DNA from 2 places in the Jeotgalibacillus marinus genome. Region 1 is predicted to be linked to the other one. Evidence: riboswitches for the same ligand, from Rfam matches in the RefSeq annotation. Region 1 holds a riboswitch; the other holds the start of a gene.
The links. Region 1 has a riboswitch for cobalamin ahead of AB1471_RS11030 (ribonucleoside-diphosphate reductase subunit alpha). Riboswitches for the same ligand answer to the same signal wherever they lie in the genome.
Positions count from the first base shown of each region.

Region 2: another riboswitch for cobalamin. It lies ahead of AB1471_RS03580 (ABC transporter substrate-binding protein); the one in region 1 lies ahead of AB1471_RS11030 (ribonucleoside-diphosphate reductase subunit alpha).

Region 1 covers NZ_JBFMIA010000009.1:81,267-89,334, forward strand. Annotated here, with positions in the region: gene AB1471_RS11010 (ABC transporter ATP-binding protein) at 1-369, opposite strand, end outside; gene AB1471_RS11015 (ABC transporter ATP-binding protein) at 341-1,360, opposite strand; gene AB1471_RS11020 (heavy metal translocating P-type ATPase) at 1,722-3,800, opposite strand; gene AB1471_RS11025 (ArsR/SmtB family transcription factor) at 3,806-4,174, opposite strand; cobalamin riboswitch at 4,494-4,671, shown strand; gene AB1471_RS11030 (ribonucleoside-diphosphate reductase subunit alpha) at 4,804-7,071, shown strand; gene AB1471_RS11035 (ribonucleotide-diphosphate reductase subunit beta) at 7,085-8,068, shown strand, end outside.
Region 2 covers NZ_JBFMIA010000002.1:116,031-124,098, forward strand. Annotated here, with positions in the region: gene AB1471_RS03560 (bifunctional adenosylcobinamide kinase/adenosylcobinamide-phosphate guanylyltransferase) at 1-161, opposite strand, end outside; gene AB1471_RS03565 (cobalamin biosynthesis protein) at 216-377, opposite strand; gene AB1471_RS03570 (adenosylcobinamide amidohydrolase) at 379-1,845, opposite strand; gene AB1471_RS03575 (FecCD family ABC transporter permease) at 1,848-2,903, opposite strand; gene AB1471_RS03580 (ABC transporter substrate-binding protein) at 2,866-3,819, opposite strand; cobalamin riboswitch at 4,070-4,263, opposite strand; gene AB1471_RS03585 (ring-cleaving dioxygenase) at 4,373-5,344, opposite strand; gene AB1471_RS03590 (bifunctional cystathionine gamma-lyase/homocysteine desulfhydrase) at 5,569-6,705, opposite strand; gene AB1471_RS03595 (PLP-dependent cysteine synthase family protein) at 6,708-7,631, opposite strand; gene AB1471_RS03600 (S-ribosylhomocysteine lyase) at 7,632-8,068, opposite strand, start outside.

The DNA of each region.
Region 1 (8,068 bases):
AACCTTCAACGGCTCCTCTAAAATTTTCTCAACTGTGTGCCTAGGGTTTAAAGAAGCAAATGGATCTTGAAAGACCATCTGCATGTCACGTCTCATTTTTCTTAACTCATTTTTCGAAAGACTTGTCACATCTTTCCCCTCAAAAAACACCTTTCCCTCAGTAGGTTCAATGAGTCGAAGAAGCATTCGTCCAGTTGTAGATTTTCCACAACCTGATTCTCCAACAATCCCAAGTGTTTCACCTTTTTGTACAGTGAAAGAAACTCCCTCTACAGCTTTTACCTGACCTACTTCTTTCCCCAGTAATCCGCCGCGAATGGGAAAATGCTTTTTTAACCCTTTAACTCGTAACAGTGGCTCTCTCGTCATTCACCGTGTCCTCCTTGCTATCAAATAAGAAGCATCGCGTTGAACGCTCCTCCGCTGTGTTATACAACGGTGGATCCTCCTGCAAGCATCGATCAAATGCAAATTCACAACGGGCTGCAAATCGACAGCCCTGTTTGATCGATCCTGGTCGTGGAACGTTTCCTGGAATGGAATACAAACGTTGCTTTTTGTGGCGCATATCTGGTATGGACTGTATGAGTCCACGTGTGTATGGATGCTGTGGATCTTTAAAGATATCAACCGCTAAACCATTTTCCACCACTTTTCCTGCGTACATTACTACTACTCGTTCACAAGTCTCGGCAACAACGCCAAGATCATGGGTGATCATCATAATGGCTGTATTTAATTCAACGTTTAATTGTTTCATCAATTTTAAAATTTGAGCTTGAATGGTGACATCTAATGCCGTTGTTGGTTCGTCAGCAATTAGAAGTTTCGGATCGCACACCATTGCCATGGCGATCATGACACGCTGTCTCATACCACCAGAAAGTTGATGTGGATACTCTTTCATCATTTCTTCTGCTCGAGGCAAGCCAACAAGTTTTAGCATGTCAATTGCACGTTTTTCGGCTTGTTTTTTGTTTCCTTTTTTATGTATAAGCGTCGCATCCATTAACTGGTTACCTATGGTGAATAATGGATTTAGTGATGTCATCGGCTCTTGGAAAATCATGGCCACATCGTTTCCACGAATTTGTCTCATTCTTTTTTCAGAAGCTGTCGTAAGTTCTTCACCGTTAAGCTTAATTTCTCCACCTATAATTTTTCCAGGCGGACTCGGGATCAATCCCATCACTGATAATGAGGTTACACTCTTACCACAACCGGATTCTCCAACGACGCCAAGAACTTCTCCTTTCCTTACATAAAAGTCTATTTCATCAACAGCAGGAACTTCACCGTCGTCAGTAAAAAATGAAACTCTAAGTCCCTTAACCTCTAAAACTGGTTCTTCACTGCTCATATGCCCCCACCTTTTAATTTAACGAATATTTTTTATTTTTCTAATATAAATTATTTTCTGTTTTTATTAAATCTTATTATACGAGGTTACAAGATTATTTCAATACTTTCTGTTCATTTTTGTCGAAATTATTAAATAATTCTGTTTACTGATGATGTTATTTCTTAAAATCAGATAATTTTTTTCCCTATATCAATGAATTGACTTGATTAGAAACCCTATTAAATTAGTAATCTCTCTCTCATCAATAATTATTTCATTATAATAAAAGCGAAAAACAGCCAATTGGCTGCTTTTTTAATAATGAATTCACTTTTCGCCTTTACTGTCCCTCGTTTTCTTCAATAACAACGAAATAAGTTTACTTCCTATTGATCAGACGCAATGAGTTGAATACAACGATCAATGTTGCACCCATATCGGCAAATATGGCTAACCATAACGTCAACCAACCTGGAATAATTAACAGCAAGGCTAACACTTTTAACCCTAAAGCAAAAGCTACATTTTGTTTAATGATTTTCAATGTTTTACGACTAAGTCGAATGGTTGCAGGTAGCTGATGGAGATCATCTGACATGAGTGCAATATCCGCTGTTTCTAGCGCAGTATCTGTTCCAGCACCACCCATAGCGATTCCTACGTCCGCAGTTGCTAAAGCAGGTGCATCGTTTACTCCATCCCCAATCATCGCGACTTTCCCATGTGATTGTTGCAGATTACGAATTTTATCAAGCTTCTCCTCTGGTAAAAGATTGGCTTCAACCGTCTTAATACCAAGTTTTTTACCAATTGCTGAAGCGGACAGCGTGTGATCACCAGTCAACATTACCGTGTTGGTAACCCCTTCTTTATGAAGCGCTTGAACAATTGATTCACTTTCAGATCGTACGGAATCCGCTGCAGCTAGACACCCAAGTATGGTATCTCCTTGCCCAAAGAGCATCACCGTTTGACCATCTTCTCTTAGCGTTTGAATTGCTTCATTTACTTCCAATGGTAGTTCTTTGAAGTCATTTGACCGTCCAACCCAATATTCTTTCCCATCAATGGTCGCTTGAACGCCTTTACCAGTGATCGATTGAAAGTCTTCTGCTTGTAACACGGGTAACCCTTTTGCTCTATCTATGACAGCAAGAGCCAATGGATGCTGTGAAAACCGTTCGATTGCAGCAGCATAGGATACTATTTCTTCTTCGTTCATGGTTGAGAAAGCTTCAACATGAGTGATTTTTGGACGACCTTCTGTTAACGTCCCTGTTTTATCAAAAGCTACAGTCGTAATTCGACCGGCCTGTTCTAGGTGAACACCACCTTTTATTAAGACACCCTGCTTAGCTGCGTGACCAATCGCCGTTACAATGGCAACTGGGGTTGAAATAACTAAAGCGCATGGACAACCCACAACAAGAATGGCTAAACCTCTATAAATCCACTCTGACCAATCACCCGCAAATAGCAACGGTGGCATCGTGGCTACTAAGAGAGCAATCATCATAATCGCAGGTGTATAATATTTTGCAAATCGATCAACAAAAGCTTGAGATGGAGCTTTTTCAGCCTGGGCCTCTTCTACTAAGTGAATAATTTTTGCAAGTGTTGTGTCGTTCACCCATTTCGTAACTCTAACCTCAAGGGCACCTTCTTCATTTAACGTGCCGGCAAACACTTCATCACTAGTTGATTTGTGTACCGAAACAGATTCCCCCGTAATCGCTGCTTGATTTACATAGGAAGAACCTTTCACAACTTCACCATCTAAAGGGATCTTTTGTCCTGGTTTAATCAACATCATATCACCAATTAATGCCTTTTCAACTGGAACAAGTTGTTCATGACCGCCTTTAAGAATGGTCACTTGCTGAGGTGCGATTTCCATAAGGGACCGTATTGAATTTCTCGCTCGGTCCATTGAATATCGTTCTAATACTTCACTTATTGCAAATAGGAATACAACAACAGCCCCTTCCCCCCATTCACCAATAATAGCGGCACCAATCACGGCAATAGTCATTAACGTTTTCATATCAAATTCAAATCGAGTTAAATTAAGCAAACCCGTTTTTAATAAGCGATGACCGCCAATGATGATTGATAAGCTAAACAGCAGAATGGCTGTGATGTTGTCTTCTCCTTGTTGTAATAATACAACCCACCCTCCGATTAAAAAGGGAAGAGAAGCCAGCATTGTTTGGATCTCTTTATTTTTCCAAAAGGATAGTGGTTCTGGCGGTTTTTCATTTTCATGTCTTACTTTAATTCCATCAAATGCACCCGCTTGCTCGAGTTCTGGGATTGATGTTTCTCCTACAACCATTAACTTGGATGCACCAAAATTCACTTGAACTTCTTGTACTTTTGGCAACTCTCGTACATTTTTCTCGAATTTTGCAGCACAACTGGCACAAGTTAGTCCTTCTAACCGATAATGCTCGCGCATCGATTTCACTCCTCTTTCGCATGAATAAGTGCAATGGATACAAGTTGATGTACATGTTCATCTGCTAGCGAATAAAAGACCTTTTTTCCTTCTTTTCGGTATTTTGCCAATCCCATCGTACGCAATAATCGTAAATGGTGTGAAGCAGTCGCCGTTGTTGCACCAATAATGTTTGCGACATCACAAACACACAGCTCTTTCTCAATGGTTAAAGCAAAAGCAATTTTGAGTCGAGTTGCGTCAGCTAGCGCTTTGAATAGCAATTCAACCCCCGCCACCTCTCCTACACGTAGCCTCACAGCATTTACTTTATCTTCATCAAATACACATTGTTCGCACGAATCTTCTACGCCTTTCTTTAACTGTTTTGTCAAAATGGTCACCTCATTCAAACGATCATTTGATTATAGTGTATGCTCGGAGGGTAAAACGGTTAACAGTTAATGTCAATATTTGTGTTTATTAGGCGGTAGGATGAGGCTCAGTTGTCTGACAGTCGTGTTCACTCAGCAAACTAACCAATCAAGTGCAAATTTTTTTTCGCGATTATTTCCCTTACAAACGTCTATTTTCTTGTCGAAAAAACAATCATTTCCCCGATACACAATTAACATTTCTATTGTCAAATAACCCTTTGTGCTTTATACTAAACACTACATTTAGTATTAAATATAAATATAAACACTACATATAGTGCATTCCACTTGAATAGGTGCCGAATATCGGCTTAAAGGGAATCTGGTCAAAACCAGAACTGTCCCCGCAACTGTAAGTGCTTAGATCACGTCAATCCACTGTGAAACCATCATGGGAAGGGACGTTGATTGGCTGAAGCATGAGTCAGGAAACCTGCCCATTCAGTAACGTACTATCTTCTTCGGGAGTTGAGAAGGTAGGATGAGGAAGCAACTGGATTCTTCATGACTCCTGTTCTTTTAACCATCCTACTTCCATTCTCTCTTATGGATTTTTTTGGTAAAAATGAATGAACGGAGGATATATTATGACAACTACACTTTCCCCACACTATCACGGGCTTCAAACGTGGTCGACAGATCAATTAGTTGAGTACTTTCAAGAAAAGTTAGGGCGTTATCCTACTTTAAACGCGCAACTCGTTTGCGAAAAAATTAGACAACAACTCACCCATAGACAAGATTATTCTCTCCATCAAGCAACACAGCTAATGATCTTATCAGCACTTGAGCGCATTTCAATTGAAGAGCCTGATTGGACGTTTGTTGCAGCTGATCTTTATCGTGACGTACTTTATAACCAGGCAGCTCAATCAAGAGGACATGAACCGACTCTTGCCTACGGATCATTTTACGAACTCATTCAAACTTTAACAGATCAAGACTTATATTCTGCTAAACTGCTTCAATCCTATTCAAAAGAAGAAATTGAAGAGATTGGCACAGCCATTGACCCTGCAAAAGATCAACTATTTACTTACATTGGACTTATCACGTTAGCTGATCGCTACTTGACAAAATCACGTCAGAAGGAAGTGTTTGAACTTCCACAAGAACGTTTTATGATCATTGCGATGACATTAATGCTGAGTGAGCCTAAGGATAAACGATTATCTCTCGTAAAAGAATCCTACTGGGCACTTTCAAATCTCTACATGACCGTTGCAACACCAACTTTATCAAACGCAGGTAAAAGCTATGGACAACTATCTAGTTGCTTCATTGATACGGTGGAAGACGATTTACGTAGCATATTTGATTCCAATACAGATGTTGCAACATTAAGTAAAAACGGTGGCGGTATCGGAGTTTATTTAGGGAAGATACGATCTCGAGGAAGTGACATTAAAGGGTTTAAAGGAACTTCATCTGGGGTAATTCCTTGGATGAAACAACTAAATAATACAGCAGTCAGCGTAGATCAGCTTGGTCAGCGAAAAGGCGCTGTTGCCGTGTATTTGGATGTTTGGCATAAAGATATATTGTCCTTTTTGGACGTCCGGTTAAATAACGGAGATGAACGATTGCGTACGCATGATTTATTTACAGGTGTGACTATTCCCGATTTGTTTATGGAAGCTGTTGAAGCCCGTGCGGAATGGCATCTTTTTGATCCTCATGAAGTGAGACAGGTCATGGGATATTCACTTGAAGATTTTTTTGATGAAGTAGCAGGCAGCGGAAGTTTTCGCCAAAAATATCTAGAGTGTGTACAGCACCCAACTCTTTCTCGTCGCACTATCCCGGCTATCGATATTATGAAATCCATTATGATTTCCCAGCTTGAAACGGGAACACCTTATATGTTTTATCGAGATACGGTCAATCGCATGAATCCAAATCCACATAAAGGCATGATTTACTGCAGCAACCTTTGTACAGAAATTATGCAGAATATGAGTGCAACAACGATGTCAGAGGAGTTTGTCAAAGACGGATCAATTATTACGGTAAAAACACCCGGTGACTTTGTCGTATGTAACTTGTCATCCATTTCCTTAGCACGAGCCGTGTTGTCGGATGTACTTCCTCGACTCATCCCAATACAAGTAAGAATGCTTGATAATGTAATCGATCAAAACACATTACCTGTCCCTCAAGCACGGATCACAAATCAAAAATACCGTAGCATCGGGCTTGGTACATTTGGTTGGCATCATCTTCTTGCTCGTAAAGGGATCCGCTGGGAATCCAATGAAGCCGTTGAGTATTGCGATACTTTATATGAAGAGATTAATTATTTAACCGTTAAGGCAAGTTTGGCGTTGTCAAAAGAAAAAGGATCCTATCCTGTATTTAAAGGATCCGAATGGCACAATGGCAACTATTTCAAGAAACGCCACTACTCGTCTGAACGCTGGACACATTTAAAAGAAGAAATTGCTGAGCATGGCGTCAGAAACGCTTACATGATGGCCGTCGCCCCAAATTCATCAACCTCTATTATTGCGGGATCTACTGCGAGCATTGACCCGATTTTCCGTAAACAGTATTCAGAGGAGAAAAAAGATTATCGCATTCCAGTCACTGCACCGGATTTAGGACCTGAGACAATCTGGTATTACCAGTCTGTTTATACACTTGATCAGCACTGGAGCATTCGTCAAAATGCTAAACGCCAGCGACATATTGATCAATCCATTTCATTTAATTTATATGTACGCAATGATATTAAAGCGAAAGAACTATTAAACTTGCATTTACACGCGTGGGAATCCGGATTAAAGACAACCTACTATGTACGTTCTACGTCAGATATAGATTCAATCGAAGACTGTGAAAGCTGTTCAAGTTAAGGAGGAAAATAACATGACTGTGAATCAACTTCAGAAACGAAAAATCATGGATTCCGAAGCACCGAACCGGTCGACAGGAATTGTAAATGGACAAAGTTCAAATATTTTAAACTGGGACGATGTCCGCTATTCTTGGGCTTATCCAAAATACAAAACGATGCTTTCTAACTTTTGGACACCATTTGAAATCAACATGGGAAATGACATCAAGCAATTCCCTCAACTTACAGAAGCAGAACAAGAAGCTTTCTTAAAGATTATTGGACTACTTGCCTTGCTTGATAGTATTCAATCAGACTATGCTGGCAAAGTTGCTGACTATCTAACAGACTCATCTCTCAATGCGTTAATGATTATGCTCGCTCAACAAGAAGTCATTCACAATCACTCTTACTCTTATGTTTTGTCTAGTATCGTGTCAAAAACACAACAAGATGAAGTGTTTGAATACTGGCGCACTGAGCCTACTTTACGACAACGAAACGACTTTGTCACGAATGGTTACGAGGCTTTTGCGGAAGATCCGACTGTTGAGCATCTTGCACAGTCCATCGTTTACGATGTTATTTTAGAAGGTCTTTTCTTTTACTCAGGATTCGCATTTTTCTACAATCTCGCTCGCAACCAAAAAATGGTCTCAACCTCAACCATGATCAATTACATCAACCGTGATGAACAAATTCATGTGGGGTTATTTGAAAAAATTTATAAAGAGCTGTTGAAAGAACACCCAAACATCCAAACAGAGGCGCACGATCAATTTGTGCAGGATACGTTCCGTAAAGCAGCAGAGCTTGAAATTGCATGGGGACATGAAGTGATTGGCAATCGTTTCGACGGCATCACAATGGATGACCTTGAGCAGTACATTCAATTCATGGCGAATAAACGATGTCATCAGCTCGGTCACGGAAGAAACGTCTTCCCCGATGCTCCGACGAAAAATCCTTTACGTTGGATTATTGCCTATCAAGAAGTTGACCAAGGAAAGACCGAC
Region 2 (8,068 bases), on a different contig from region 1:
TTGATCCGATTTTTCATTTCTTCATCTAACGCCACGCCAGATGCAATATAAATGAGCCTACTGTTTTCTGCATCAGCCAAAAGGATAGCTTGTTTTTCTGTCCAGCTTGTTTTTCCGCTACGTACTCCACCTATTACTGTGATGATTCCTCCTGAATCCATGCTGTCACCGCCTGTAGTAAACGATCATTTTGCTCTCTTGTTTTGATACCTGCTCTAGCCAATGTTTAACTTCCTATGTTTGCCCCTATTCATTCTTCTCTCAGAAAACATGATCAATGAGCCAATCCATCTTACAGGATGTGGCCAATTAGGCGGATCCCCAATGAATCGATCAGCAATGAGTGCGATGATCACGGCTAATAGATGAACAAGCATGCTATAAATGCTTCTTCCGCTTTGAATACTGTTGAATGGCTTCTGTGGTGCATAGAACAACACCTTTACCAATCATTTTTCCTAGATCGGTGATGGGACCTGCGTATTGAACACTATTTCCTGACTGAGTGGCGGCAACCATCACACTATCCGTCGCGGTGCCTGTTGCTAGCGTATTCGTAAGCGGGTCTTTAACGTCTGCGTGCTGCAGTGCTTTCACTTTAGCCTCTGTCACTGTCATCATCGCTTGAATAAATGCCTCATCAGATAGCTTCCCGTTCACAAAGAGCCAGATATTGATTGTACCTATTGAAGATGGGTGCTCTCTTTCATGCGCTAGTGCAACATCGACTGCATTTCCAACGCCTGCTGTAACAGCAATCACAATAGAAAGCTCCTGCGTTTTGAATTCCTTTATGACAACATCCTCTACCATCACAGCCGTCATCATCCCGACCGTGTCGGAAGGATTCCATCCCCATTCACCCGCATAGTTACACATGTCCTGATAACTATCATCACACTGATAATCCATTGGGACGTGACGATTAACAAAATGACGGTGCCATCCTAAACCTGGCCCAATTACTGCCGATGACAGCGTTTTTAAAGGTTGTGGCGCGGTCAAATGCACGTGATCAGAGGAAATATGAAAAAGGTCTTTCGTAATGAAGTCATCCCCACTTTGACCGTGTTTTGGAAGCAAAGTAACTTGTGGCTTAGGCAATTCCGGATGCGCTTGCGTGTGAATACGAGCTTGATATACTTGTTCAACCGTTTCTTTTTTCAATACAGCGCCTGGTGAAGCCAACTTTACCGTTTCTCCATGATGAAGCAACAGTAGACGATCACAATACAAGGATGCCACATTTAAATCATGAAAAATCGAAATCACCGTGAGCTCGTGCGAAGTCGTCCATTCCTTTAATAAATCTAACAGCTGTTTTTGGTATGACAAATCTAAATGATTCGTTGGCTCATCAAGCAAGAGAAGCTTAGGTTCTTGTGCTAAAGCTTGTGCCAAGAAAACACGCTGACGCTCTCCACCTGATAAATCCTGAATCGAATGTTTTTCAAATTGAAGAACGCCCGTTTGTTCCATCGCATCGATCACTGCTTTTTCATCTTGCTCCGTCCATGGAGCGAACATTCCCTTTTGATGTGGATATCGACCCATACATACCGTTTCACGAACGGTGTAATCAAATGCATGGCTATGAAGCTGAGGAAGAACAGCAATCTCTTTCGCCAATTGCTTTGAGGAATAATCGCTAAGCTTGAGTCCTTTAAAAGAAATGGTCCCTTCTTGAGGAGGTAATAACCCACTGATCAGCTTCATCAGTGTCGTTTTGCCACTGCCGTTGGGGCCTAATATGCCAAGTATCTCCTGTTGTTGTAAATGGAAGGATATATTTTTCACTACGATCTGTTCTCCATACCCTCCACTTACACCTGTCACATTTAGCATCGCTATCCTCTTCTTTCTTTTCGTTGTGTGATCAAAATATAACCAAATACCGGTGCACCAATCAATGCGGTAATAACGCCAATTGGAAGCTCAGTTGGCGACAAGATCGTTCGTGCGATCAAATCACACACGATCAATAAGCTTGCCCCATTAATCATCGAAAGCGGCAGGACATGACGATGGTCAGCCCCCCAGGCTGTTCTTACCATATGCGGAACGACTAATCCAACAAAGCCAATCGTTCCAGATACTGCTACAGCAGCACCCGTCAATAATGAACCCGACACTAACACAATGTATTTTCGGAGCTGAACATTCACCCCAAGATGGTGTGCACGTTCTTCACCAAATGCCATGGCATTCAATTCTCTTGCGTTCCACATCAACAACATAGACCCAATCACAAAAAACGGAGCGATTAAGTGAATATATTCCCAGCCTCGCATCGAAACACTACCGAGAAGCCAAGTAATAATTTGTCGAAGGTCTTCGCCAGACAACGTAATCATAAGTGATAAAGTGGACCCTAAAAAAGAACTAAAGATAATTCCGGTTAAAATAATCGTTTCCATTTTCATAGCCCGATCAACATACCGAGCAAAGCTTAGAACAATCATTAATGTCAGTATTGCGGCAAGAATACTTACTGTTGGTAAAGTAAATCTTCCTAGACCAGGTAGCGTTAGGCCTAAGAAGATCGTCATTACCGCACCCACTGAAGCACCCGAAGAAACACCTAATGTGTACGGATCGGCTAATGGGTTTTTCAGCAAACCTTGAAAAGATGCACCCGCAACCGCCAAAGATGCACCTACTAAAGCCGCTAATACTACACGAGGAAAACGAATATACAGCACAATCGTCGTGAACATCGGTTCAATTCCCTCATAAGTGCCAAAAAGAGTGCCCCCAAAAATTTGGAGCATCTCTTTTAATGGTACCTGCACCGTTCCTACTGTGATCGCTAGACAAAAAGCGAACACTAATAAAAGCGCTGACAGTACATATCCTACCCATATCTTACTCACTGAAAATGTCCGGATAAATCGCTTCAGCAAGTTCTTGTGCACCTTCTACTAGTCTAGGGCCTGAACGATTAACCGGATCAGAGGAAACTTCTTGAATATCTTCATTTTGAACAGCCGTTAAATCACTAAAGCTGCCATGTGTTAACCATTCTTGCGTCAGATTTTCCTCATAATACCCAGATGTAACAACAACGGTATCAGGGTTAAGACGTACGATTTCTTCTTCAGCGAGCATTGGGAAACCATCTTGTTCCCCTGCAGCATTATCAGCTTGAATCAAATCAAGCATCTCTTGCATAAATGTATCGTTTCCAGCTACATAAACATCCGGCATTTGCGAAACAGCAATTAACACCTTTTTACGATCTGCTTCTTCAACCGTTGCTGCTTTTTCTTCAATTTCAGCAAAGCCATCCTGCATATCCTCGATCACTTGCTCCGCTTCTGTCACTTTACCAGTCACTTTACCAATCGTATCGATCGTGTCATATACCTGATCAAATGATGTCGCATTTTCAATTACCACGACTGTAATCCCTGCATCTTCAATCTGCTTGAGACCGTCTTCTTGCGTTGAATTAGAATCATGAGCCAATACTACATCTGGTTGAAGTGAAATAATTTTCTCAACGTTAAATTCCATACCACCGATTTTTTCTACGTCCTCTGCTTCTTCAGGGTAGTTATCAAAATCGGAAACACCAACAATCTCTTCATCTAAGCCAAGTGCATACACAATCTCTGTATTACTCGGGATCATAGATACGATTGCTTTCGGCTCTTCGTCAATCGTAACCTCTTCACCAGTTGCATCTGTAATCGTTACAGGAAAGGCTGTTTCTACACTTTGCTCTGAATCACTTCCTGTTTCAGTATCCGGATCACCGCATGCTGCTAAAAGTCCTAATGCGACTAGTAAACTAATCATCCATTTCCAATTCTTCATTTCTTCTCCTCCTAAAATAAAGTCTACAAAACGTTCATTCAAACAGACAGATCAGGTTCAATCTGTCCTTTGTCCTAAAACCTATGTAAATGGGGGAAGCATGTTATTATGCCTGATCGAGCGAGGACAACCTTCTTTTTGAACATAAAAAAACACCTCACCAGTCGGAGATGTTGGGTTGCACGAAGAATCGTATGGCTTTTTGCTCATCAAACGAAGCCTGCAACACCGACCTATCCTCGTAGGTTTTTATGATGTGGGAATGTAGGCAGGTTTCCTGGCTTATGGTCAATGTTCATCGCCCCTTCCCATAGCATACTTGCTACAGTGGTCATCAGCAATTCACTCCCATTTTACAGTGGCGGGACCGCGCTGGATTTTCACCAGCTTCCCTTTTAACTCCTTGTCGTTAAACGCAAGAGCACCTACATCCGTCCATATGAAATGTTTTTCCATTATCATTATAGCGAAAATTCGACAATCTCGCACGATAATAATAAAAAACTCTGCTAAAAGATGTAAAATCCTTTTAGCAGAGCGGAAATAATGTAGATTAATTTTCAATTTTGAGCGGACGAAGTGATGCTTCAATTTCTTTTCTGCGCGGCTCCAAGAATGGTGGCAGCGCTAATGATTCACCTAGTTGATCCATCTCTTCATCTGTTGCAAATCCAGGCTGATCAGTTGCTAATTCAAACAAAATGCCATTTGCTTCTCGGAAGTAAATGGAGCGGAAATAGAATCGATCCACTTCACCTGATGTTTGCAAACCGAAGCTACGCAAGTGATCATCCCATTTATCATAATCCTCATACGTTGGAATACGGAATGCCACGTGATGCACACTTCCACGACCCGGACGCTCAGGTGGTAGATCAGGACGCTCTTCAATATGAACCTCTGCACCCGTTCCACCTTCAGCAACGGACATGACTTGAATCGCAGGAAAATCACCCGCATTTGATGGATATTCGCCAATTTTTTTAAATCCAAGCACTTTCTCTAATATTTCTATTGTGCGATCAGCATAACGAACCGTTAATGTTACAGGACCAAGTCCAATAATCGCATGCTCAGCTGGCACGTCTGCTCCTGTCCAAGGAACACCTGGTGCAACGCCATCTTCACCATTATCGGCAACAAGCATTAAACGAGATCCTTCATTATCTTCAAAATAAAGAGTATCGCGATTCGCTCGTTTAGTAATATCCTCATGCTTTACATGTAACGATTGGAATCGTTCTTTCCAATAATGAAGCGAATTCGTAGTTGCTACACGAAACGCCGTATTTGAAATACTAGATACTCCAGGATACGTACGGCCTGCCATCGGAATATCAAAATATGTCATATCCGTCCCAGCACTTCCAACCGCGTCCGCATAAAACAAATGATACGAAGATGTATTATCTTGATTCACCGTTCTTTTCACCAAACGCATCCCCAAAATCCGCGTAAAGAAATCATAATTCTCTTCTGCCTGCCCTGTAATCGCCGAAACGTGATGAATTCCTGTTACTTTCATTAAAAACACTCCCTCTATCATTTTATCTTGAATTCGAGATATTTGATTTTATTATAAATGATTTTGTGAGAGAATGCAAGTAGTGAGAGTGGTCGCACATGCTCACATTTCGGGTGAGAATTCTTACATTTCGGCACAGGATTCACATATGTCCCACGCTCGATACATATTCATTCTCCCCCAAAAGAGCCGCCATGCGATCCTTTCTATTCCACTCTTATACCTTAAGCTAATGCCTGCTCCAAATCTTCCAACAAGTCTTTAATGTCTTCGATACCAACAGAAATTCGCACGAGTCCGTCTGTGATACCTAGTTCCGCACGGCGTTCTTGCGGGATGGAAGCATGTGTCATTCGTGCTGGAACAGAGATTAAGCTTTCTACTGCACCTAGGCTTTCTGCCAGTGTAAAATAGCGTAGTTTTTTTAATACTTGATCTGCTTTTTCTCCACTGCCTACATCAAATGAGATTATGCCGCCAAAGCCGCGTGATTGTTTGTTCGCTATCTGGTGACCTGGGTGTGATTTGATGCCTGGATAGTGAATGGTCGAAACACCCTTATGATTTTCTAAGAACTTGACTATTTCTTTTGCATTTACTTCGTGTTCTTCCATACGAATACCTAGCGTTCTCAAGCCACGGATCAACAACCATGAATCCTGTGGTCCGAGCACTGCGCCTACAGAGTTTTGTACGAAATGAATCTCTTCCGCAAGTGCTGCAGAATTGACAACAACAAGCCCTGCGACAACGTCACTGTGACCGCCGATGTATTTTGTTGCACTGTGAACAACGATGTCTGCTCCGTGATCAAGTGGCGTTTGCCAATATGGCGTTGTAAATGTATTATCAACAATCGTTAATAATCCATGCTCCTTTGCAACATTTGATACAGCTTCAATGTCTGTTACCTTTAAAAGTGGATTCGTTGGTGTTTCAATAAACACTGCTTTTGTATTGTCTTGAATCGCAGCAACCACATTGTCAAGTTTGCTTGTGTCGACAAAGGTTGATGTGATACCCAAACGGTTCATCACCTTTGTCATGACGCGGTACGTTCCACCGTAGACGTCATCTGTTAACACGATATGTGATCCTGCTCCAAACATCATCATGACAGAGCTGATCGCAGCCATTCCTGAGCCAAACGCAAATCCTGCATGTCCATTCTCAATGTCTTTGATTAGTTCTTCTAACGCGTGACGAGTTGGGTTGCTAGTACGAGAGTATTCGTAACCTTGACGCAAACCTCCGACGCCATCTTGCTTATACGAGCTAACTTGATAAATTGGTGTTGAAACAGCTCCTGTTGTTTCGTCTCCGAAAACACCACCATGAATTAGTTTCGTTTTTGGTTGCATATCTATTTTCCACCTTTATATATATTCTGGCTTAAGTAACGCTCACTACTATCCGCAAAAACGGTCACAATGTGGCTGCCCGGTGCACTCACTTCCGCTTCCTTCAGAGCTGCATGAAACGCTGCACCTGAAGAGCTTCCAACGAGTAATCCTTCTTTTGCTGCGAGCTCTTTGACCCAGTAAAATGCATCAACATCATCTACTGTATGAATGCCGTCAAAATAACTCCGGTCCATATAGTCGGGCAAGAACTCCATACCGATGCCTTCCGTTTTATGTGGACCTGATTCGCCGCCATTGATGGTTGACCCCTCAGGTTCTACAATGACCGTTTTTACGTCAGCCTTTTGATCTTTTAAATAGCGGGCTGTGCCCATAAAGGTGCCGCCAGTTCCAGCACCTGCTAAAAACACATCCACCTTACCGTCTAAATCACGCCAAATTTCTGGACCCATCGTTTTGTAATAGGTCATAGGATTCGCTGGATTGCCAAACTGAGCAGGGGAAAATGATCCTTCGATTTCTTTTACAAGCTGTTCAGCTTTTGCAATTGCACCCTTCATGCCTTCTTCAGTCGGTGTATTTACAACGGTTGCACCAAGAACACGCATCAGCGTTTGTTTTTCCACACTGAACTTTTCTGGTACAACAAACATGACGTTAAAGCCGCGACCAACTGCTGCAAGTGCGAGCCCAATGCCTGTGTTGCCGGCTGTTGGCTCAATTATCGTGCCTCCTGCCTGCAATTTACCGCCCGCGATTGCATCTTCTAAAAGCTCCATGCCAAGTCGATCTTTGACACTGCCTCCAGGATTAAAAAATTCCAATTTCGCAAAAATGCGCGACTTATTCGGAATGTCAATATTCGTTATTTCAACGATCGGCGTATTGCCAATCAATTCTTGGACATTTTTTGCGATATTCATTTATGCTTCCTCACCAAATACGTTCTTCCACTCATCACGTTTTGTTAGCATGTCACGAGCGATGTCTTTCGCACCTTCTAGACTGTGATTGGCTGCCCATCCGCATTGTACTTCGTTACAAGCTGGTACCTCGCTAGCTTCAAGCACGTCATTTAACGTTTTTTCTATGACAACTAACACTTCATCGTAATCATTATGGTTAATAACGGATAAATAAAAGCCTGTTTGGCAACCCATTGGACCGATGTCGATCACGTTTGTCATATGGTTTCGAATGTTTTCAGCCATTAAATGCTCAAGGGAGTGAAGACCATCCATTTTCATGTGCGCTTTGTTAGGTTGTGTGAAACGAAGATCGTATTTATGAATTTCATCTCCATTGTGTCCTGATGTCACGCCTACAAGTCGTACATACGGTGCTACTACTTTTGTGTGAT